2 regions of the Burkholderia cenocepacia genome follow, and region 1 is predicted to be linked to the other one. Evidence: riboswitches for the same ligand, from Rfam matches in the RefSeq annotation. Region 1 holds a riboswitch; the other holds the start of a gene.
The links. A riboswitch is a leader RNA that binds a small molecule or an ion and turns the genes downstream of it on or off. The one in region 1 is predicted to bind manganese.

Region 1 (11,470 bases):
CGCCGCAAGCGGGTTGAAAGCGGCATGCGGCCGTCGCGCCGCCCACGCAATGTAACGCGATAGACGGGTCAGGATCGTTAAGTAATGTTATGCACCCTTAAGCAGATTTTCCAGGGGATTTGTCTGGGTACGGCACGATTCGTGTGCGTGCGATGCATGGTGAGCGTGAGATCGATGTGACGGCCATGTCGCCTGCGTGTGCGTCGTGCCGGGGGCGAGCACGGGCCGTCGGCTGCACGAGATAGAGGATGCCGTTGCATGCGCTGGTCACGTCGAGCAGCCGGTCTTCATCGTCATGGCCGCGGGAGGTCGTGCCGCCGCGTACCGCGAGGGGCGGCCGATGCGATCGACGGGCGTGAATGGGGGAAATGTCGTGCGGAGGTGTCGGCGGGGTTGCGCAGACAATGTGCCGCCACGATGATCGCGACGGACAACGTGCGCATGCGGTTGCCGAACGCGGACGCGAAGGTCGTGGGCTGTGTGATGGGACAGTGCGTCGCCGAGGGACTGCAGGATTTCGGCGACGGAAAAGAGAAAAGGCCTGACAAGCGATGCTTGTCAGGCCTTTATATCTTGGTGCCGGAGATAGGAGTCGAACCTACGACCTTCGCATTACGAATGCGCTGCTCTACCAACTGAGCTACACCGGCAGCAGAGAAATGAAATTATATGGTGAAATCCGCGACCTTGGCAATAGGTTTTGCGAAATTTTTTCAGCTTGCTGCGGCTGCTTCGCGAAACCTTCGATCCGGCGGACTTTCCGCTTTCACTTCACTGCGACGCGACCCGTTAGGGCCACATCGCGAAGGCGCGATTGTACTGATGTCTCGCACCCTCGTCCAGTGCTGCAGTGCAATTATTTTGCTTCGTCGTGATAGCCGGTCACGCGCTCGACTTCGTTCTTCGAACCGAGGAACACGGGCACGCGCTGGTGCAGGCCGGTGGGCTGCACTTCCATGATGCGCTGCGTACCGGTCGTCGCCGCGCCGCCCGCCTGTTCGACGATGAACGACATCGGGTTCGCTTCATACATCAGGCGCAGCTTGCCCGGACGATCGGGCGTGCGCTTGTCGGCCGGGTACATGAAGATGCCGCCGCGATTCAGGATCCGGTGCACGTCGGCCACCATCGACGCGATCCAGCGCATGTTGAAGTTGTCGCCGCGCGGGCCGTCCTTGCCGGCGTTCAGCTCGTCGACATAGCGCTTGACCGGGTCGTACCAGTGGCGTGCGTTCGATGCGTTGATCGCGTATTCGCGCGTGTCGGCCGGGATCTGCATGTTGCTCTGCGTGAGCACCCACGAGCCGACTTCGCGGTCGAGCGTGAAGCAGTTCACGCCGTTGCCGGTCGTCAGCACGAACACCGTCTGCGGGCCGTACACCGCATAACCCGCGGCGACCTGCTCCGTGCCGGGCTGCAGGAACGATTCCTCGGTCGCCTGCTTGCCGTCCGGGCAGCGCAGCACCGAGAAGATCGTGCCGATCGACACGTTCACGTCGATGTTCGACGAGCCGTCGAGCGGATCGAACACGAGCAGGTATTCGCCGCGCGGGTAGTTCGCCGGGATCGGGAAGAACGTTTCCATTTCTTCCGACGCCATCGCGGCGAGGTTGCCGCCCCATTCGTTCGCGTCGAGCAGGATCTCGTTCGACAGGATGTCGAGCTTCTTCTGCACTTCGCCCTGGACGTTCTCGCTGCCGGCGGTGCCGAGCGCGTCGCCGAGCGCGCCCTTCGACACGTTGTAGCTGATCGCCTTGCACGCGCGGGCGACGACTTCGATCAGCAGGCGCAGGTCGGCGGGGAGGTTGTTGGTCTCACGTTGCTGTTCGATCAGGAACTTCGACAGCGTGGTGCGGCGGGCAATGGACATGACAGACTCCGAAAGGCCAAAGAATCCTTGAATGGCCGCAATTTTACCCGTCGCGCCTTCGGTGCCGCCGGCTTTTTTCGTCCGGTTACATGGCCCGGCCACCGAATCGGCGCGGTATCGGGCGGCGACGCCGGGCGGGGCGCGCTTGGTCGCGCAGCCCGTCCGAGCGGTCCGACCCCGCGATTGGGTGCGGTTACAGCCGTGGTCGTGCAATAAAAAGCCGGCGCCGCGGGAAGCGGCACCGGCTCGAGCGTGCGGACGCGACAGGTCGAACGCGCGAGTTACGCGAGCGCCTTCTCGACGATCTCTCGCACGTCACGCGATTTCGCGCCGGCAGCGACCTGTTCGAGCGCGTCGCGCATCCGGTCGCGCAGCGCCGGCGTGAAGCGGCGCCACAGTTCGAGCGAGCGCGCGAGGCGTGCCGCGACCTGCGGGTTGATCGCGTCGAGCGCGAGCACCTGTTCGGCCCAGAACGCGTAGCCCGAGCCGTCGGCCGCGTGGAATTGGGCCGGATTCGCCGCGCAGAAGCTGAAGATCAGCGAACGTGCGCGGTTCGGGTTCTTCAGATTGAACGCGGGGTGGGCGAGCAGCTTGCGCACCTTCGCGAGCGTCGGCTGCGCGGGCGTGCCGCGTTGCGCCGCCTGCATCGCGAACCACTTGTCGATCACGAGCGCTTCCTTCTCGAAGCGACGGTAGAAGTCGTCGAGCGCCTTCTCGGCCGGTTCGTTCGCGCCCGCCGCGGCCGCGGACAGCAGCGCGCCGAGCGCCGCCGCGCGATCGGTCATGTTGTTCGCCGCGTCGTACTGGGCGGTGGCGAGGCGCACGGCATCGGCCGGGTCCTCGAGTTCGGCGAGATACGCGAGCGCGAGGTTCTTCAGCGCGCGGCGGCCCGAGGCTTCCGGCGTCGGCTCGTAGGCGCCGGGCGTCTGGTGCTGCTCGTACGCGGCGAGCCAGTCGGCGCGCAGCGCGGTCGCGAGCTGGCGACGCACGAACTGGCGCGCGCGATGCACGGCAGCCGGATCGGCCTCGGCCATCTGGTCGGCGAGGTAGGTTTCCGACGGCAGCGTCAGCGCGAGTTCGCGGAATGCCGGCGACAGGCTTTCATCGGTCAGCACGCGGCGGAACGCGGCGACGAAGTTCTCGCCGAGCGTGAGCGGCGCGTTGGCGGCGGCACGCGCGGCGAGCGTCAGCAGCGCGCGCGTCGCGAGGCGCTGGCCGGCCTCCCAGCGGTTGAACGGATCGCTGTCGTGCGCGAGCAGGAACGCGAGATCGTCGTCGCTGTAGTCGTACTCGACGATCACCGGCGACGAGAAGTTGCGCAGCAGCGACGGCAGCGGCGCTTCCGGCACGTCGACGAACGTGAAGGTCTGCTCGGTGTCGGTGAATTCGAGCACGCGCGTCGTGCCCGAGGCGGCGGCTTCGCCGTCCAGACGCAGCGGCAGGTCGCGGCCGTCGCGGCCGATCAGGCCGATCGCGAACGGGATCAGCAGCGGCCCTTGCTGCGTTTCGCGCGCGGCCGGCGACGCGTCGCCGTAGCCTTGCGCGAGGGTGACCGTGTAGCGGCGCGCGGCCGCATCGTACGCGGTGCGCACCGACACGCGCGGCGTGCCGGCCTGGCTGTACCAGCGCTCGAACTGTGCGAGGTCGCGCCCGTTCGCGTCGGCCATCGCGTGGCGGAAGTCGTCGCAGGTCACCGCATGGCCGTCGTGGCGCTTGAAGTAGAGATCCATCCCCTTGCGGAAGCCGTCGCGGCCGAACAGCGTCTGGTACATCCGCACGACTTCCGAGCCTTTCTCGTAGACGGTCATCGTGTAGAAGTTGTTGATCTCGACGTAGCTCTCCGGGCGCACCGGGTGCGCCATCGGGCCGGCGTCCTCGGCGAACTGCAACTGGCGCAGCACGCGCACGTCCTCGATGCGCTTGACCGCACGGGCCGCCGATTCGACGTCGTCGCCCGCGGCCATGTCGGCCGAGAACTCCTGGTCGCGGAACACCGTCAGGCCTTCCTTCAGGCTCAACTGGAACCAGTCGCGGCAGGTCACGCGGTTGCCGGTCCAGTTGTGGAAGTACTCGTGGCCGACCACCGACTCGATGTTCGCGAAATCGGTGTCGGTCGCGGTCTCGGGGTTCGCCAGCACGTACTTCGTGTTGAAGATGTTGAGCCCCTTGTTCTCCATCGCGCCCATGTTGAAGTCGCCGACCGCGACGATCATGAAGCGGTCGAGATCGAGCTCGAGGCCGAAGCGCTTTTCGTCCCAGCGGATCGAGTGGATCAGCGAATCCATCGCGTGTCGCGTCTTGTCGAGATCGGCCGGTTCGACCCACACCTGCAGCAGCTTTTCCTTGCCGGAGCCGGTCGTGATCGTTTCCTCGATCGCGACGAGCTTGCCCGCGACCAGCGCGAACAGATAGCTCGGCTTGCGGAACGGGTCTTCCCATTTCGCGAAGTGGCGGCCGTCGGGCAGGTCGCCCGAATCGACGAGGTTGCCGTTCGACAGCAGCACCGGGTACGCGGCCTTGTCGGCGCGCAGCGTGACGGTGTACGACGCCATCACGTCGGGGCGGTCGAGGAAGTAGGTGATGCGGCGAAAGCCTTCGGCTTCGCACTGCGTGAAGAAGTTGCCGCTCGACACGTACAGGCCCGACAGCGTCGTATTCTGGTCGGGTGCGCACGCGCTTTCGAGCGTCAGCTCGAACGCGTCGGGCACGTTCTCGACCGTCAGGCCGTGCTCGTGCGCGCGCACCGCGCCGTGCGGCGCGCCGTCCAGCCGCGCGCCGAGGAATTCGAGCGCCTCGCCCATCAGCTCCAGGTGCGGCGCGGGCGCGGCATCCGGATTGCGGCGCACGCGCATCGTATTCCTGACGATCGTGCGGGCCGGCGCGAGATCGAATTCGAGTGCGACGGAATCGATGAGGAAGGCCGGCGGCGTGTAGTCGGCGCGGCGGATCACGGTGGAGGAGGCGTTGTCGGACATGGTCGTCGAGATCGGTGGAGTGGGGGACGGGCCCGTTGCGCGGGCCAGGCGAACCGGGCCATTGTACAAAGGCTTGCGGCTGCGTGCCGGGCGAACTTTTTACCGCTTCCGGGAGTCCGCGTATTATCGGCATCCCGTTGTGCTTCGCGCGGTGCGACGAACGGGTGACGGATCGACGAGGATCAACATGAAACGCGAATGGATTTTTCGCGGTGCGGGCTGGGCGGCGGCGCTGTGCGTCGCGCTGCTGACGGGCTGCACCAGCTACGTGACCACCCAGGTCACGGCCTTCTCCGACTGGAGCGGCAGCGACGCGACCCGCACCTATGCGTTCACGCGCACGGATGCGCAGAAGAACAGCATCGAACAGTCGACCTACGAGCCGATCGTTGCGAACGAGTTGTCCGCGTATGCGTTCCGACAGGTGCCGCAGTCGCAGGCACGCTATCTCGTCGGGCTGACCTATGCGGTCGGCAGCGATCTCGTGACGGTGCCGCAGCCGGTCTACTATGACCCGTGGTTCATGGGACCCGGGCCGTACTGGCGGGGCGGGCCATGGAGTCCCTGGGGTCCGTGGGGCCCCTGGGGGCCGATGCCGGCCGGCTATGTCGCGCAGACCTACCAGGTGTTCGACTACACGCTGGGCATCCGCATCACCGAGCGTGCGACGGGCAAGGAGGTCTACAACGTGTCGGCGCGCACGACCGGCGACAACGGCACGCTGCTGTACGCGATGCCGTTCCTCGCGCGCAGCGCGCTCGCCGATTTCCCGTTGTCGAACGGCGCGGTCCGCACGATCCGGCTGCCGGTCGACAAGCGCGGCGGCCCGGCGGCGCCGGCCGCCAACGAGCGCGCGGTGCCGGCCGCGCCCGCATCGGGCGCGGCCGTCGCGAAGTAGCGCGACGGCCAACTCGGCGCGGCTGTCCGGCCGCGCCAGCCACCTCCCTGTCTGTCAGACCCCGATACCCAGCAGCGCCAGCGCGCCGAGCACGACGAACAGCACGGCCGCGATCCCGTGCACGAGCTTGGTCGGCAGGCGGTGCGCGAAACGGTCGCCGAGCAGGATCGCCGGCACGTTCGCGAGCATCATCCCGAACGTCGTGCCGGCCACGACGCCGATGTAATCCTGGAAGCGCGCGGCCAGCGCGACGGTCGCGATCTGCGTCTTGTCGCCCATTTCCGCGAGGAAGAACGCGACCAGCGTCGCGCCGAACACGCCGAGCCGCGAGCGGGTCGCATTGGCCTCGTCCTCGTCGAGCTTGTCCGGCACCAGGATCCACAGCCCCATCGCGATGAACGAGAACGCGAGCGCCCAGCGCATGATCGACGGCGTGACGAGCACGCCCAGCCATTCACCGAGCGCGCCGGCGAAACCGTGGTTGACGAGCGTCGCGACGAGCACGCCAAGAATGATCGGCACCGGCTTGCGATAGCGCGCGGCCAGAACGAGGGAAAGCAGTTGGGTCTTGTCGCCGATTTCAGCGAGGGCGACGGCGCCGGTGGAGATCAGGAAGGCTTGAGACACGAATGGGGTTCCACGGGCCGTTGTTGTGCGTGCGAGCGACGATCCGCCGCGCGCCGGGCCCTGATGCGGCGCGCAGTGAACCATCGGTCTCGCCAGGCCAACGTGGCTGCGGCCGCCATGGCCGAACGGCCAAGTCTGTTGACGGACGCCTCCGTCACGATGCGCGCCGGGGGCACGGGACATCGAGCGGAGCGGCTACTCCCCAATGAGCGGCGAATTCTAGCATGGCCCGTTGCGCGCGGGAAAGCGGCCAGGCCGCCGTGCCGCGTACCGGAGGGTTTCGATTGCCGGCATGCACGGCGGCCAAGCGGCCGCGCATGCCGGACGGGCACCCGCGGGCAACCCGCGGACGTTACGCGGCGGCCGGGCGGCGCGCGGCGCCGCGCTCGTGCACGAGTTCGCCGGCTGCATAGGTGCGGTACACCGCGCGGTCGTCGCCGAGCAGCGCGAACGCGAACAGCAGTTCCTCGAGCGACTCCGCGCGCTTCGTGCGGCGCGCGAGCAGCGGCGTCGCCTGCGGATCGAGCACGACGAAGTCGGCTTCGGTGCGCGGCTTGAGCGTGCCGACCGTGTCGGCGAGATCGAGCGCCTGCGCGGCGCCGGCCGTCGCGAGCCAGAACATCCGCGTGGCGGTCAGGTGATGGCCCGACAGCCGCGCGACCTTGTGCGCCTCGTTCATCGTCTGCAGCATCGAGAACGACGTGCCGCCGCCGACGTCGGTCGCGAGCGTGACCGGCACGTCATGTTCGCCGGCCTTGTCGAAGTCGAACAGGCCGCTGCCGAGGAAGAAGTTGGATGTCGGGCAGTGCGCGACGACGGTGCGTGTCTCGGCCATCCGGCGGCGATCCTCGTCGTCGAGATGGATGCAGTGACCGTACACCGCGCGCGGACGCAGCAGCCCGTAGCGGTCGTAGATGTCGAGATAGCTGCGATGGCCGGGGAACAGCTCGGCCACCCATTTCACCTCGTCGACGTTTTCCGCGACGTGGCTTTGCACGAACACGTCCGGATGGCGGCGCGCGAGTTCGCCGCACGCTTCCAGCTGCGCCTCGGTCGACGTCGGCGCGAAGCGCGGCGTGAGCGCGTACATCTGGCGGCCCTTGCCATGCCAGCGGTCGATCAGCTCGGCGCTGTCGTCATAGCCCGATTGCGCGGTGTCGCGCAGGAATTCGGGGCAGTTGCGGTCCATCAGCACCTTGCCCGCGATCATCCGCAGGTTGCGCGCGTCGCTCGCCGCGAACAGCGCCTCGGCCGACTGCTTGTGCACCGTGCAGTAGACGAGTGCGCTCGTCGTGCCGCACGCGAGCAGTTCGTCGACGAAGAAGTCGGCGACTTCGCGCGCATGCTCGGGGTCGCCGAACTGGCGCTCGGTCGGGAACGTGTACTGGTCGAGCCACGGCAACAGGCCGGGCGCCGGCGACGCGATCATGTCCGTCTGCGGATAGTGGATGTGCGTGTCGATGAAGCCGGGCACGATCAGCTTGTCGCGCAGGTCGTGGACCACCGCGTCGCGCGCAAGGGTCGCGGCGAGCTGCGCATACGGGCCGGCCGCGACGACCTTGCCGTCGTCGACGATCAGGAGCCCGTCGGTCTCGTAGTTCGCGGCCTGGCTGGATTGCGCCGGGTCGCCGTTGAAGGTCAGCAGCTGGGAACGGAAAGCGGTTTGCGTCATGACGAAGGGTCCTGCATCAAGGTAAGGCGAACAGAAGAAAGCGATTGACGCCGCACGGCGGCGGGACGGTGCTTCGCGAGCGGCGGCCGCACGCGGTGTGTGGCACGGCCGGAGGCGACGGCGCGGGCGAACGTGGCGGCCGAAGCCGCCAGCGAGTGGTTGCCCGCATACCTCGCAGCCGTTGCGCCTGCAACCGTTGCGCCCGCAGCCGATATGCCCGCATCCGGTACGACGGCGAACGGCACGGCAAGCCGCGACGGCCGGTACGTGCGGGCGACGACGGGCTGCGCCGTCGCTCTGCATGCACGCAGGCGCCCGGCCCGGCGCAAGGCCGAACGGGGAATCGCGAAGCGGATGCGGTTGCCGCGTTTCATCTGTCTAGCGTGCCTCGATGCGGGCCGTCACGCGGCCTGCCAGTACGCGTCGAGGCGCGCGTACAGTGCGTCGCGCTGCGCGGGTTCGATGAACGACGCCTCGAAGCCGTTGCGGATCACCGCATGGACTTCGGCATCCGTGAGCTGCAGCCCTTCGGCCGTCGCGAAGTAGTTTTCATTGACGTAGCCGCCGAAATAGGCCGGATCGTCGGAGTTGATCGTCACCGCCACGCCGCGATCGAGCAGCGCCTTCAGTGTGTGCTTCGCCATGTCGTCGAACACGCACAGCTTCAGGTTCGACAGCGGGCAGACGGTGAGCGCCGTGCGCGTTTTCGCGAGACGCTCGACGAGCGCCGCATCCTCGATGCTGCGCACGCCGTGGTCGATCCGGTCGACCTTCAGCACGTCGAGCGCTTCGTAGATGTAGGCGGGCGGGCCTTCCTCGCCCGCGTGCGCGACGAGCTTCAGCCCGAGTGCGCGCGCCTTTTCGAACACACGTGCGAACTTCGTCGGCGGATGGCCGAGCTCGGACGAATCGAGCCCCACGCCGATCAGGCGATGACGATAGCGCTCGAACAGCGGCAACGCGGATTCGAACGTCGCGAGCGCGTCCTCTTCGGACAGGTGGCGCAGGAAACACAGAATCAGCTTGCTCGACAGCCCGCGCGCTTCGGCATCGGCGAGTGCGCGCTCGATGCCCGCGACGACCGTCTCGATCGGCACGCCGCGCTCGGTGTGCGTCTGCGGGTCGAAGAACAGTTCGGTGTGGACGACGTTGTCGGCGAGCGCGCGCTCGCAGTACGCGGCCGTCATGTCGTAGAAATCCTGCTCGGTGAGCAGCACGCTCGCGCCGGCGTAGTAGATGTCGAGGAACGATTGCAGGTCGGTGAACGCGTACGCGGCGCGCAGCGCGTCGATCGAGTCGTACGCGAGCTTCACGCCGTTGCGCTGCGCGAGCGCGAAGATCAGCTCGGGCTCGAGCGAGCCTTCGATATGGATGTGCAGCTCCGCTTTCGGCGCACGGGCAATCTTGTCCTTGAATGTCGGGGTCATGGCGTCGTTCTTGGTCGGTCAGTAAGTAGAGGAAGCCTGCGCGGACGCATTCGCCTCGACGGCCTGCAGCAACTGCGCGGCCACCGAGATCGCGATCACTTCGGGCGCCTTGTCGATGATGCCTTCGACACCGATCGGGCAGCGCATCCGCGCGACCTGGGCCGGGTCGATGCCGATCGCGGCGAGGCGATGATCGAACTGCACGCGTTTCGTGCGCGAGCCGGTCATCCCGAAGTAGGCATAGTCGCCGCGTCGCAGGATGCGCTCGGCCAGCACGAAATCGAGTGCGTGGTCGTGCGTCATCACGACGAAGTAGGACTGCGGCGGCGCCGCGTCGACCGCGTCCGCCGGGGAAGCGGCCGCGTCGATCGCGAGGTTGCCGATGCCGGCGAGCGCGTCGGCCGGCGGGAACACCGCATCGGGCCCGTCGATCCAGCGCACGTGGCACGGCAGCGTCGCCAGCACCTTCACGAGCGCAGTTCCGATGTGCCCCGCGCCGAACAGCACGACGGGGAACGCATACGGCGCGATCGTTTCGGTCATCAGCGATACGCCGCCGGTTTCCCACAGCAGGCAGTCGGCGCGCGCGGCTTCCGATTCGGGCTCGCTCAACAGCGGCGCGCCCGGCGAGGGGCCGAATGATACGCTACGCACGGTCGCGGCGCCGGCCGCCACGCGCTTCGCGAGCGACATGATCCAGCCGAGGTCGCCGACGTCGAGCCGCTCGAACGCGAGCACCACGGCGCCGCCGCAGCACTGGCCGAGGCTCGGGCCGAGCGCGAGCCGCTCGAGCCGGCGTGCGTGCGGCACGTGCGCGCCGTCCTTCAGCAGATGCCGCGCGATCTCGATCGCCTTCCACTCCAGATGACCACCGCCGATCGTATGGCGGGCCGTGTCGCGCGTGACGAGCATCTTGGTGCCGACTTCGCGCGGCGCGGAGCCGTCGGTGTGCGCGACCGTCACGAGCACGGCCGCTTCGCCGTGCGCGAGCAGTTGCTGCAGATCGCCGAGCCAGGCTTCCATCAGCACGCTCCGTTCGGGACGACGCGGCGCGACACGCGGCGCGCGCTGGCGGGCGCGGCGGCAACGAGGACGGACGGGAGCGGGGCCGGCCGGTTGCACGGCCGAGGCCATGCGGCGGCCTCGGACTGACGGCGTGCACGAACGGCGCCGCCGGACGCGCGGATGCCATGAGGGTGACGGATGCGGATGGTTTGCGTTGTCATGATGAATCCAGTCGACATTGCGGATCGGGCGCGCGTTACGCAGGGAGCGGTGAAACCGCCTCGCCACGCGCACGTAGATCGCCATCCAGTGCCGAAGATAGCACCGCCACGCGGCGGGAACATGGCCGGGCGGTGATCCGGGCTATCAGGCGGCGATCATGTCGATCATAGGCCGGCCGCGCGGGATCGGGGGACCGATGCATGCACATCGGGCCTAAACGTACGCGTGACGGGGGCGGGAGCACGGCGATCGCGCGATGCGCGCGGGCCTGGAAATCCGGGCGGCGGCAGGGTAGGTGTTTACGTGCGGCGACCGGCCGGGGCTGGCGCAGGCGTCGGCCGGAGCCGCGTGACGAGTCGCTCGCCGGCGGCGCGTGGCCCGTGCGGTCGAGCCGCGCCGCCGGCCTTGCGGCCGGCAACGCGGCCGGCCGATCAGCTCGCCAGCTTGCGGCGATGACGCCAGAGGCTCGCGACGACCGCGACCAGGATCACGGCGAAGCCGATCAGCGCCCAGCCGGGCAGCAGGATGCCGAAAATCGGCGGGTAGACGGTCTCGCACAGCCCGGCGACCTTGAACATGCCGGGGAACCACTGCGCGGGCGGCAGGCTGTCGACGATCGGCTGCAGCGTGTCGAAGCCGCAGCTGAAGCCCGGATTCATCTGGATCGACAGGTGCCGTGCGGCCGTGCCGACACCGCCGGCCGCGGCGATCGCGATCAGCAGTTCGAGCACCCAGACGCCGCGCCAGTTGCGGATTCCGGCGGCCAGGAACGCG
Region 2 (11,470 bases), on a different replicon from region 1:
CCGCGTCGATGCAGGCCGCGCAGGCGTCCGTGCTCGCGCGTTCCGAAGCGGCCGTCAAGGCCGGCCAGTTGCCGGACCCGATGCTCAAGGCCGGCATCGACAACCTGCCGGTCAACGGCGGGCAGCGCTTCACCGTCGGCCAGGACTTCATGACGATGCGCCGCATCGGCATCGAGCAGGAATGGGTGTCCGGCGACAAGCGGCGGCTGCGTACCGCGCTGGCCGACGAACAGGTCGGCCGCGAGCGCGCCGGCTATCTCGTGCAGCTCGCGGCCGTGCGCCGGCAGACCGCGACGGCGTGGCTCGATGCCGTCTATGCGAAGCAGGCGCTCGCGCTTCAGCAGGCGCTGCTCGGTCACATGAACCATGAACTCGACGCGACGCAGGCGTCGTATCGCGGCGCGAAGGCGAGCGCGGGCGACGTCGTGCAGGCCCGCGCGATGCTCGCGCAGACGCAGGACCAGGTGCTCAAGGCACAGCAGGCGTATCGCACCGCGCTCATCGCGCTGGCCCGCTGGACGGCGGTGCCCGTGACGGACGTGGCCGGTACGCCGCCCGCGCCCGAATCCTTCGTATCGTCGTTGCCGCCGGACGAACTGCGCCTGTCGCAGCCGGCGCTCGTCGCCGCCGCGGACGATATCGCAGTGGCCGAAGCCGACGCCGCGGTCGCGAACAGCGAGCGCAGCCCCAACTGGACGTGGGAAATCGCGTACCAGCAGCGCGGCGGCGCGTATTCGAACATGGTGTCGGTCGGCGTCTCGATCCCGCTGCCGCTCAATCGCAAGAATCGACAGAATCGCGACGTCGCCGAAAAGGCGGCGCTCGCGACGAAGGCGCGCCTGATGTACGAGGACACGCTGCGCCAGGTACAGGCCGACATCCGCACGCAATCGGACACGCTGGCGAGCGGCCGCGAACGCATCGCAAACCTCGGCGCCGCGCTATTGCCGGCCGCCGACCAGCGCGTGCAGCTCGCGACGGCGGCGTACCGGGCCGGCACGGGGTCGCTTGCCGACACGTTCGTCGCGCGGCGTGCGCAACTCGAAGCGCAATTACAGGTGCTCGACCTCAGGCGCGACGTGTCGCAGACCTGGGCACAGCTCGAATATCAGGTCGTGCCGTCGGCGATGGCCACCGCGCAGTGAAGGAGATGCTCATGACAAGGCAATCACTGATACGAGCGGTGCTGATCGCATCCGCCGGCGCGGTGCTCGTCGGCGCAGGCTATTTCGCGGGCGTTCGCCATGCGACGAACGGCGCGGCGACGGCCTCAGTGCCCGCCGCTGCGCCGTCGGGTATGCCGGCTCAGCAGGCCGCACGCAAGGTGCTGTACTGGCACGACCCGATGGTGCCGAACCAGCACTTCGACAAACCGGGCAAATCGCCGTTCATGGACATGCAGTTGCAGCCGGTCTATGCGGACGAAGGCGGTGCCGCGGCAGGCATCCGGATCGATCCGGGCCTGCAGCAGAACCTCGGCATCCGCTATGCGACCGTGCGTCGGCAGCAGACGGCGGCCGGCTTCGACGCGGTGGGCTCCACGCAGTTCGACGAAGCGCGTGCGGCGGTCGTGCAGTCGCGCGTCACGGGCTACATCGACCATCTGTATGCACGCGCGCCGATGCAGCGCATCGCGAAGGGCGCGCCGGTCGCATCGCTGTTCGTGCCCGACTGGCTCGCGCCGCAGGAGGAATATCTCGCGCTGAAGCGCGGCGGCATGGACGGCAACCTGCTCGATGCGGCGCGCGCACGAATGCGTGCACTGTCGATTCCGGACGGGATGATCGCGAATCTCGATCGTACCGGCCGCGCGCAGACGCATGTCGTGCTGAGCGCGCCGGAGACGGGCGTCGTCAGCGAGTTGAACGTGCGCGACGGCGCGATGGTCGCGCCCGGCCAGACGCTCGCGAAGATCGCCGGGCTGGCGACGCTGTGGCTGATCGTCGAGGTGCCGGAAGCGCTCGCTTTGAACGTGCAGCCGGGAATGTCGGTCGACGCGACGTTCGCGGGCGATCCGGCCCGGCATTTCAGCGGACGCATCCGCGAAGTGCTGCCCGGCATCAGCACGGGCAGCCGCACGCTGCAGGCGCGCGTGGAGATCGACAACGCATCGCTGAAGCTCACGCCCGGCATGCTGATGCGCGTGCGGGTCGCCGCGAAGGAGACGGTGTCGCGCCTGCTCGTGCCGTCCGAGGCCGTGATCGCGACCGGCCGGCGCACGATCGTCATCGCGAAGCTCGGCGACGGCCGGCTTCAGCCGGTGTCGGTGACGGTCGGCAACGACGTCGGCGGCGACACGGAAGTGCTCGGCGGGCTGAACGAAGGCGACACGGTTGTCGCATCGGGGCAGTTCCTGATCGATTCGGAAGCCAGCCTGAAAAGCGTGCTGCCGCGGCTCGAGCGGGCGGCAGGCGCAAGCTCGGCCGCGTCGTCCGCGACGGCAAGCGCGCCGGTCTACGAAACCACCGGCAAGGTGGAGAAAGTCACGGCCGACGACATCACGTTCTCGCATCAGCCGGTGCCGGCGCTCGGTTGGGGCGCGATGACGATGGCGTTCGGCAAGCCGTCGGCGCACGCGTTTCCGGACGTGAAGCCGGGGCAGACCGTGCGTTTCGCGTTCACGCAGACTGACGACGGCTACCGGCTGACGAAGGTCGAGCCGCAGGGAGGTGAGCGATGATCGCGCGCCTCATTCACTGGTCCGTCCATCATCGGTTTCTGGTGCTGCTGGCCACCGTGCTGCTCGCGGCATGGGGCGTGCATTCGCTGCGACAGACGCCGCTCGACGCATTGCCCGACCTGTCGGACACGCAGGTGATCGTGAAGGCGTCGTATCCGGGCAAGGCGCCGCAGGTCGTCGAGGATCAGGTGACCTATCCGCTGACGACGACGCTGCTCGGCGTGCCCGGCGCGAAAACCGTGCGTGCGTACTCGTCGTTCGGCGACGCGTTCGTCTACGTGCTGTTCGACGACCGCACCGATCCGTACTGGGCGCGCTCGCGCGTGCTCGAATACCTGAGCCAGGTGCAGAGCCGCCTGCCGGCGGGCGCGACCGTGTCGCTTGGGCCCGATGCGACCGGCGTCGGCTGGGTATACGAGTACGCGCTCGTCGATCGCACCGGCCGTCACGATCTCGGCCAGTTGCGCGCGCTCAACGACTGGTTCCTGAAGTTCGAACTGAAGGCCGTGCCGGACGTCTCCGAAGTCGCGAGCATCGGTGGCATGGTGCGCCAGTACCAGGTCGTGCTGGACCCGGACAAGCTGCGCGCATACGGCATCACGCAGGCGGCGGTCGCGGAGGCGCTCGGCAAGGCCAACCAGGCATCCGGCGGCTCGGTCGTCGAGCTGGCCGAGTCGGAGTACATGGTGCGGTCGTCCGGCTACCTGCGCACGCTCGACGATTTCCGTCACGTCGTGCTGCGCACCGACGACACCGGCACGCCGGTCCTGCTCGGCGACGTCGCACGCATCCAGGTCGGCCCGGCGATGCGGCGCGGTATCGCGGAACTGAACGGGCAGGGCGAAGTGACGGGCGGTGTCGTCGTGATGCGCTCGGGCAAGAACGCGCTGACGACGATCGACGCGGTGAAGGCGAAGCTCGCCGACCTCAAGCGTTCGCTGCCTGCCGGCGTCGAGATCGTCACGACCTACGACCGATCGCAACTGATCGCGCGCGCGGTCGACAACCTGACGGACAAGCTGATCGAGGAATTCGTCATCGTCGGTGTCGTCTGCGCGGTGTTCCTGTTCCATCTGCGCAGCGCGCTGGTCGCGATCCTGTCGCTGCCGCTCGGCGTATTGGCCGCGTTCATCGTGATGCGCTACCAGGGCGTGAATGCCAACCTGATGTCGCTCGGGGGATCGCGATCGCGATCGGCGCGATGATCGACGCGGCGATCGTGATGATCGAGAACGCGCACAAGCATCTGGAAGCGTACGACCACGCGCATCCGGGCGAGCCGCTCACGGTCGCGCGTCGCTGGGAGCTCGTCGCGGCGTCGGCGGCGGAAGTCGGGCCCGCGCTGTTCTTCTCGCTGCTGATCATCACGCTGTCGTTCGTTCCGGTGTTTTCGCTGGAAGGGCAGGAGGGCAAGCTGTTCGCGCCGCTGGCGTTCACGAAGACCTATACGATCGCGGCGGCCGCCGGGTTGTCGGTGACGCTGGTGCCGGTGCTGATGGGCTATCTGGTGCGCGGCCGCATTCCGCACGAGCACGCGAACCCGATCAATCGCGTGCTGATCCGCCTGTACCGGCCGCTGCTCGAAGCGACGTTGCGGCGCCCGTGGGCCGCGATCGGCGTGGCGGTCGTCGCGCTCGTGCTGACGGCCGTGCCGTTGTCGCGGCTCGGCGGCGAATTCATGCCGCCGCTCGACGAAGGCGATTTGCTGTACATGCCGACCGCGCTGCCGGGCATCTCGGCGGACAAGGCGAGCGAGCTGCTGCAGCAGACCGACCGGCTGATCAAGACCGTGCCCGAGGTCGACACTGTGTTCGGCAAGTCGGGCCGAGCCGATACCGCGACCGACCCCGCGCCGCTCGAGATGTTCGAGACGACGATCCGCTTCAAGCCGCGCAGCACATGGCGGCCGGGCATGACGCCGGAGAAGCTCGTCGACGAACTCGACCGGACGGTGAGGGTGCCGGGCCTGTCGAACGTATGGGTGCCGCCGATCCGCAACCGGCTCGACATGCTGTCCACCGGGATCAAGACGCCGGTCGGCGTGAAGATTTCCGGGCCGGACCTGACGGGAATCGACGCGATCGCGACGCAGGTCGAGGCCGCCGTGAAGCGCGTGCCGGGCGTGACGTCCGCGCTCGCGGAGCGGCTGAACGGCGGCCGCTACGTCGACGTCGACATCGATCGGCTCGCCGCCGCGCGTTACGGGCTGTCGGTGACGGATATCCAGTCGGTCGTGTCGTCGGCGATCGGCGGCGAGGACGTCGGCGAAGTGATCGCCGGGCGCGAGCGTTTCCCGATCAACATCCGCTATCCGCGCGAGATCCGCGATTCGCTCGAGAACCTGCGGCAACTGCCGGTCGTCACCGCGCGCGGCGCGCAGATTCGCCTCGGCGACGTCGCGCGTGTCGCGATCGCCGACGGGCCGCCGATGATCCGCAGCGAGAACGCACGGCTGTCCGGCTACGTGTACGTCGATCTCCGCGGTGTCGACCTGAGCACGGCGGTTCGTGCGATGCAGCAGGCCGTCGCGCGGCAGGTCGCGTTGCCGCCCGGCTATTCGATCGCGTGGTCGGGACAGTTCGAGTATCTCGAACGCGCGGCGGCGACGCTGCGCACCGTCGTGCCCGTCACGCTCGTCGTGATCTTCGTGCTGCTGTTCGTCACGTTCGATTCGGCGGCCGACGCGTTGCTGCTGATGTCGACGGTGCCGTTCGCGCTGGTCGGCGGATTCTGGCTCGTATGGGTGCTCGGCCATGCGGTGTCCGTCGCGACGTCGGTCGGGTTCATCGCGCTGGCGGGCGTGGCGGCCGAATTCGGCGTGGTGATGCTGCTGTACCTGAAGGGCGCGCTGCAGCGCCGGCTCGATGCCGGCGAACCGCTGACCGATGCGTTGCTGCTCGACGCGATTCGCGAAGGCGCGGTGCTGCGCGTGCGGCCGAAGGCGATGACGGTCGCCGTCGTGCTCGCCGGCCTCGTGCCGATCATGATCGGCCACGGCGCCGGTTCCGAAGTCATGCAGCGCATCGCCGCGCCGATGGTCGGCGGCATGGTCACGGCGCCGCTGCTGTCGATGTTCGTCATTCCCGCCGCGTGGCTTCTGCTGCAGCGCCGTCGTGCGCGAAGCGCTGGCCGAGCGCGGCATTCCGATGCAGTTCCTTCCGGCACGAACGTGCCATCCCTTCCCACCGGAGAATCACGATGAAGATGAATCAATTGATCGCTGCTGCAACCGCTGTCGTCGCGCTGAGTGCTTTCGCGGTACCGGCGCTTGCCGCCGGCGAGATGTCGAACATGGACATGTCCGGCATGAAGATGTCGTCGGACGGTGCGGCGGAATCGAATGCCGCGCTGACCGACGCCGAAGTGAAGAAGGTCGATGCCGCGAGCGGCAAGATCACGTTGAAGCACGGCGCGCTGCAGAACGTCGGGATGCCGCCGATGACGATGGCGTTCAAGGCGAAGGATGCGGCGATGCTCGCGCAGGCGCATGCGGGCGACAAGGTCAAGGTGCGGATCGAGAAGGTCGACGGCACGTTGACGATCGTCAAACTCGTCAAGGGTTCCTGATCGTCGGGATGCGGGCGTCGCAGCCGCCGCCTGCATGCGGCGCCGTGAAGCGCGCCGCGCCGACGTGTTGGTCGGCCGGCGCGCCCGACCGGCGTTTAGCGCGCCAGCGTCACCGCCAGATACCCCGCATACCCCGCGCCGTTCGCGAGCAATGCCCAGATCGCGAGCCCGCGCGTGCGTGCATTGACGCGCAGCCACGCCGCCGCCGCGAGCGTGATGATCACGCCGGTCAGCACTTCGGGGCGCGGCTCCCACGGCGTCAGCATGATGCCGATCGCCGGCAGCAGCGTGCCCTGGAACACCATCGCGCCGGTGATGTTGCCGAACGCGAGCGTGTCTTTCCCGCGGCGAATCCACAGCACGCTGTTGACCTTCTCCGGCAGCTCCGTCGCGATCGGCACGATGATCAGCGACAGCAGCAGCGCCGACACGCCGAGCACGTGCGACACGCCTTCCACGCCGCGAATGAAGCCCTTCGCCCCGCCGACCAGCAGCGCGACGCCGATCAGCAGTTGCAGCACGATCGTCGCCAGGTTGGTCGGCAGGCCGATGCGCGACAGCAACATCGCGTGCGGCGCCTCGGTGCCGTGCCCGGCATCGACGAGCCGGGTCGACGCACGGAACGTCAGCACGACGTACATCACGTAGAGGCCGACTAGCATCGCGGCGAGCAGCGCGCGCACGGCCCAGTTGTGATGCGGGACGAACATCGCGACGGTCGCCAGCGAGAAGGCGGCGAGGAAGGTGTTCATGTCGCGCACGAAGCCCGTGCGTTCGGGCGCGATCGTGCCGCGCGGCCCGCGCGAGCGGATCACGGCGAGCGCCATCAGGAACGTGGTGAGCGTCACGAGCATCAACGGCGCGCCGAGAATCGCGCCGACGCCGATCTCCTCGTTCACGGCCTGGCTCGACGTGCCGCCGGCGAGCGCGAGCAGCGGCACCATCGTTTCGGGCAGCGCGGTGCCGACGGCCGCGAACAGCGAGCCGGTCACGCCTTCGGAAATCTTCAGGCGTTCGCCGAGATGTTCGAGCGCATTGGTGAAGACTTCGGCCGCGACGAGGATGACGATCAGCATGAACGCGAGTTCGACGAACATGAAAGTCATGCGACACCTCCGCGGGCAGCGGTGGCGTGAGGGAAGCGAGGGGGAGGAACATGGGGACTCCGTGGTCGGACGCTGACGAACCATGACACATCCGCCGACGTCCGACCAGGAACGACGCGATGTGCCGATGGTCTCGCCAAGCCGATCAGGCTGAACGCGCCACGGCCGCAGGCCGAGTGTGTTGACGCGTTCGCTTTCCGGGAGACGGAAAGCAGGCTACTCCCCAAAGACGGAAAGCAGTCTAGCCGAGCGGTTTTCTTTCGACAAGCCTTCGTCTCGAAAAAATATACCCCTCCGCCCTATAGGGGCAGCGCTTAGGAGATATACTCCCCTACCCTATACAGGAGCCATCGATGAGTCATACCGTTCGCGAAAAACAGAAGCTGCTGAACCGCGTGCGCCGTATCAAGGGACAGGTCGAGGCGATCGAGCGGGCGCTGGAAGAAGAGCGCGACTGCAACGACGTGCTGCAACTGATCACGAGCTGCCGCGGCGCGATGAACGGCCTGCTGGCGGTCGTGCTGGAAGACCACATCCGGTCGCATCTCGTCGATGCGGACACGCCCGATGCGCACGAAGGCAGCGCGACCGAGCAGCTGATCGAGGTCGTCCACAGCTATTTCAAGTAAGCGGATCGGAACATGAACGAATTCAAGAGCCCGGCGGCCGGCGGCGCGCACAGTCACGCGTTTCTGGGCGCCGCCCATGCGCGCAACGAGCGGAAGACGTGGATGGTCATCGGCCTGTGCACGGCGATGATGATCGCCGAGATCGTCGGCGGCACGCTGTTCGGATCGCTCGCGCTGGTCGCGGACGGGCTGCACATGTCGACGCATGCGGGCGCGATGCTGATCGCCGCGCTGGCCTATACCTATGCGCGCCGGCACGCCGACGATCCGCGCTTCGTGTTCGGTACCGGCAAGCTCGGCGACCTGGCCGGCTTCACGAGCGCGATCGTGCTGGCGATGATCGCGTTGCTGATCGGCTACGAGGCGATCGCGCGCCTGCTGGCGCCGGTGCCGATTCGCTTCGACGAAGCGATTCCGATCGCCGTGCTGGGGCTGGCCGTCAACCTCGCCAGCGTATGGCTGCTGAGTGGCGATCATCATCACGGGCATGGTCACGGCCATCATCATGCGCATGGGCACGACCACCATGATGACCACGACCATGATCATGACCACGACGACGCCCACCACGCGCATCATGCTCACGGTTCGCCTTCGGCCGCGCATCGCGACCACAACATCCGGTCGGCCTACGTTCACGTGATCGCCGACGCGGCCGTGTCGGTGCTGGCGATCGTCGGCCTGCTGCTCGCTCGCGCGTTCGGATGGGTCTGGATGGATCCGCTCGCGGGCATCGTCGGCGCGCTGGTGATCGCCAACTGGGCGTACGGGCTGATGCGCGATACGGGCGGAATCCTGCTCGACGTCAACGTCGATCGCAAGCTGACCGACAACGTGCGCCGCGCGATCGAGGCGCTCGGCGACAAGGTCAACGATCTCCATGTGTGGCGCGTGGGGCCGGGGCACATGAGCGCGATCGTGTCGGTCGAATCGGGCGACGCCGCGCGCGATGTGCGCTTTTATCATGCGCTGGTCGCGGGCTTCGACGGCGTGTCGCACGTGACCGTCGAAGTGCTGACGCCCGCGAAGGCCGCCTGATCGTGGCCGTGAAATCGCCGTGTATCGAGCTGTGCACGTTCGACGGCCGCACCGGCTTTTGTGTCGGCTGCCTGCGCACCCGCGACGAGGCGCGCGACTGGAAGAAGCTGACCGACCATCGCCGGCACCAGATCCTCAACGACCGCACGCGCCGGCAGGCGAAGCTGCGGCGCGACGCGGTGGAATAACGAGGGTGCACGCGCAACCCGCGATCGTGTCACGGGACTGCAGTAGCATCACAGGCATTCAGCGTCACGATTCCTGAACCGGGGACGACCCATGCAGACCGACTCATCGACCGGCATTCTTCGGCAGATTCCGCGCAGCGTGTGGGTGCTCGGCTGTGTCAGCCTGCTGATGGACGTGTCGTCCGAAATCATCCACAGCCTGTTGCCGATGTTCCTGATGGCGGGGCTCGGTGCGAGCGCGACGACGATCGGCCTGATCGAGGGGATCGCCGAGGCGACGTCGCCGGTCGTCAAGGTATTCTCCGGCACGCTGAGCGACTATCTGCGCAATCGCAAATGGCTCGCGGTGGCCGGCTACGCGCTCGGCGCGCTCAGCAAGCCGCTGTTCGCGATCGCGCCGACGATCGGCGTCGTGGTCACGGCACGGATCGTCGACCGCGTCGGCAAGGGGATTCGCGGCGCGCCGCGCGATGCGCTCGTCGCCGACGTGACGCCCGTTCACCTGCGCGGCGCCGCGTACGGGTTGCGTCAGTCGCTCGACACGGTGGGCGCGTTCCTCGGGCCGTTGTTGGCCGTCGTCATCATGCTGATGTGGCGCGACGATTTCCGCCTCGCGTTCTGGCTGGCCGTGATCCCCGGCGTGCTCGCCGTGGCGCTGCTCGCGGTCGGTATTGACGAGCCGGCACGTGCGCCGGGCGAGAAGCGCGTCAATCCGGTTCGCCGCGAGGTCGTCGCGCAACTCGGCGCCCGCTACTGGTGGGTCGTGGCCGTCGGCGGCGTGTTCGCGCTGGCGCGTTTCAGCGAGGCGTTCCTGGTGCTGCGCGCGATGGGCAGCGGCGTGCCCGTCGCGCTCGTGCCGCTCGTGATGGTCGCGATGAACGTCGTGTACGCGTTGTCCGCTTACCCGTTCGGTAAGCTCGCCGATACGACGAGCCACACGAAGCTGATGGTGGTCGGGCTCGCGCTGCTGATCGCCGCCGATATCGTGCTGGCGCACGGCGCGCACTGGCCGACCGTGCTCGTCGGCGTCGCGCTGTGGGGACTGCATATGGGAATGACGCAAGGGCTGCTCGCGACGATGGTCGCGCAGGCCGCGCCGGCTGAATTGAGAGGAACGGCGTTCGGCGTGTTCAACCTGATCAGCGGCGTGGTCACGCTCGTATCGAGCGTCGTCGCGGGTGCCCTGTGGGACCAGGTGGGCGCCGCCGCCACGTTCTATGCGGGGGCCGTATTCAGCGCAGCGACCATCGTGTTGCTCGTGTGCGTTCGCACGTCGTTCGGCGCGGTGCGGGATCGCTAGCCGCTCAACGCGGCGGCGCATGGCCTAACTATCGGTACCGCGCGGAAAGTACAGCGCGAACGTCGTGCGCCCGTCGCGGCTCGCGACTTCCACCTTGCCGCGATGGAGCTCCATGATCGACTTCACGATCGCGAGCCCGAGCCCCGCGTTGCGCGCCGCGCCGTGCCGCGACGAATCGATCCGGTAGAAGCGCTCGAAGATCCGCTCGACCTGTTCGGGCGGAATCGCGACGCCGCGATTCGTGACTTCGACGACCGTGTAGCTGCCTTGTACGGACACGGCCAGTTCGATCGTCGACGCGGCGTCCGCGTGTTCGAGCGCATTCGACGCGAGGTTGCTCACCGCACGCCGGAACAGCGTCGCGTCCGCGACGACCGGCGCTTCGCCATGCACGTCGATGCGCACGCCGGCCTCGTCGGCCAGCGCCTGGAAATACGACGCGAGCCGGCGCAGTTCGCTGCCCGCATCGAGTTCGGCGGTCTTCAGGTGCTGCCGCGCATTGTCGGTACGGGCGAGAAACAGCATGTTCTCGATCATTCGCTGAAGCCGTTCGCATTCCTCGATATTCGATTCGATCAGCGCTTCATATTCGTCGGTCGTGCGCGCGCGCGACAGCGTGATCTGCGACGAGCTGATCACGTTCGCGAGCGGCGTGCGCATGTCGTGCGCGAGATCGGATGAGAACTGCGACAGCCGCACGAACGCGCGTTCGAGCCGGTCGAGCATCCGGTTCACCGACGTGGCGAGCTCGCGCAATTCGACCGGGCCGCCGCGCGCGTCGAGGCGCGCGTTCAGGTTGTGCGCCTCGATGCGCGACGTCTGCCGGCCGAGGCTCTCGACCGGGCGCAGCCCGCGCGACGCGACCGCATAGCCGAGCGCACCGACCAGCAGCGCGCCGACGGCCGCCGCGAGCCAGATGTCGACGCGATAGCTTTCGAGCAGCGATTGCCGATCGGTTGCGG

Region 2: it holds a riboswitch for manganese, as region 1 does, so the genes downstream of both, SY91_RS28045 (sodium:calcium antiporter) here and SY91_RS07245 (TMEM165/GDT1 family protein) in region 1, are expected to answer to the same signal.

Annotation. Positions count from the first base shown of each region.
Region 1 covers NZ_CP060039.1:1,537,237-1,548,706, forward strand. The annotation lists tRNA gene SY91_RS07225 (tRNA-Thr) at 575-650, opposite strand; gene SY91_RS07230 (class 1 fructose-bisphosphatase) at 857-1,870, opposite strand; gene pepN (aminopeptidase N) at 2,152-4,845, opposite strand; gene SY91_RS07240 (DUF4136 domain-containing protein) at 5,033-5,743, shown strand; gene SY91_RS07245 (TMEM165/GDT1 family protein) at 5,798-6,370, opposite strand; yybP-ykoY riboswitch at 6,449-6,586, opposite strand; gene guaD (guanine deaminase) at 6,723-8,042, opposite strand; gene SY91_RS07255 (hypothetical protein) at 8,039-8,416, opposite strand; gene SY91_RS07260 (adenosine deaminase) at 8,444-9,469, opposite strand; gene xdhC (xanthine dehydrogenase accessory protein XdhC) at 9,488-10,492, opposite strand; gene SY91_RS07270 (disulfide bond formation protein B) at 11,128-11,470, opposite strand, start outside.
Region 2 covers NZ_CP060040.1:2,597,803-2,609,272, forward strand. The annotation lists gene SY91_RS28025 (TolC family protein) at 1-1,145, shown strand, start outside; gene SY91_RS28030 (efflux RND transporter periplasmic adaptor subunit) at 1,157-2,680, shown strand; partial or broken gene SY91_RS28035 (efflux RND transporter permease subunit) at 2,677-5,882, shown strand; gene SY91_RS28040 (copper-binding protein) at 5,879-6,247, shown strand; gene SY91_RS28045 (sodium:calcium antiporter) at 6,343-7,353, opposite strand; yybP-ykoY riboswitch at 7,422-7,590, opposite strand; gene SY91_RS28050 (metal/formaldehyde-sensitive transcriptional repressor) at 7,707-7,982, shown strand; gene dmeF (CDF family Co(II)/Ni(II) efflux transporter DmeF) at 7,995-9,020, shown strand; gene SY91_RS28060 (DUF1289 domain-containing protein) at 9,023-9,208, shown strand; gene SY91_RS28065 (MFS transporter) at 9,300-10,508, shown strand; gene SY91_RS28070 (heavy metal sensor histidine kinase) at 10,533-11,470, opposite strand, start outside.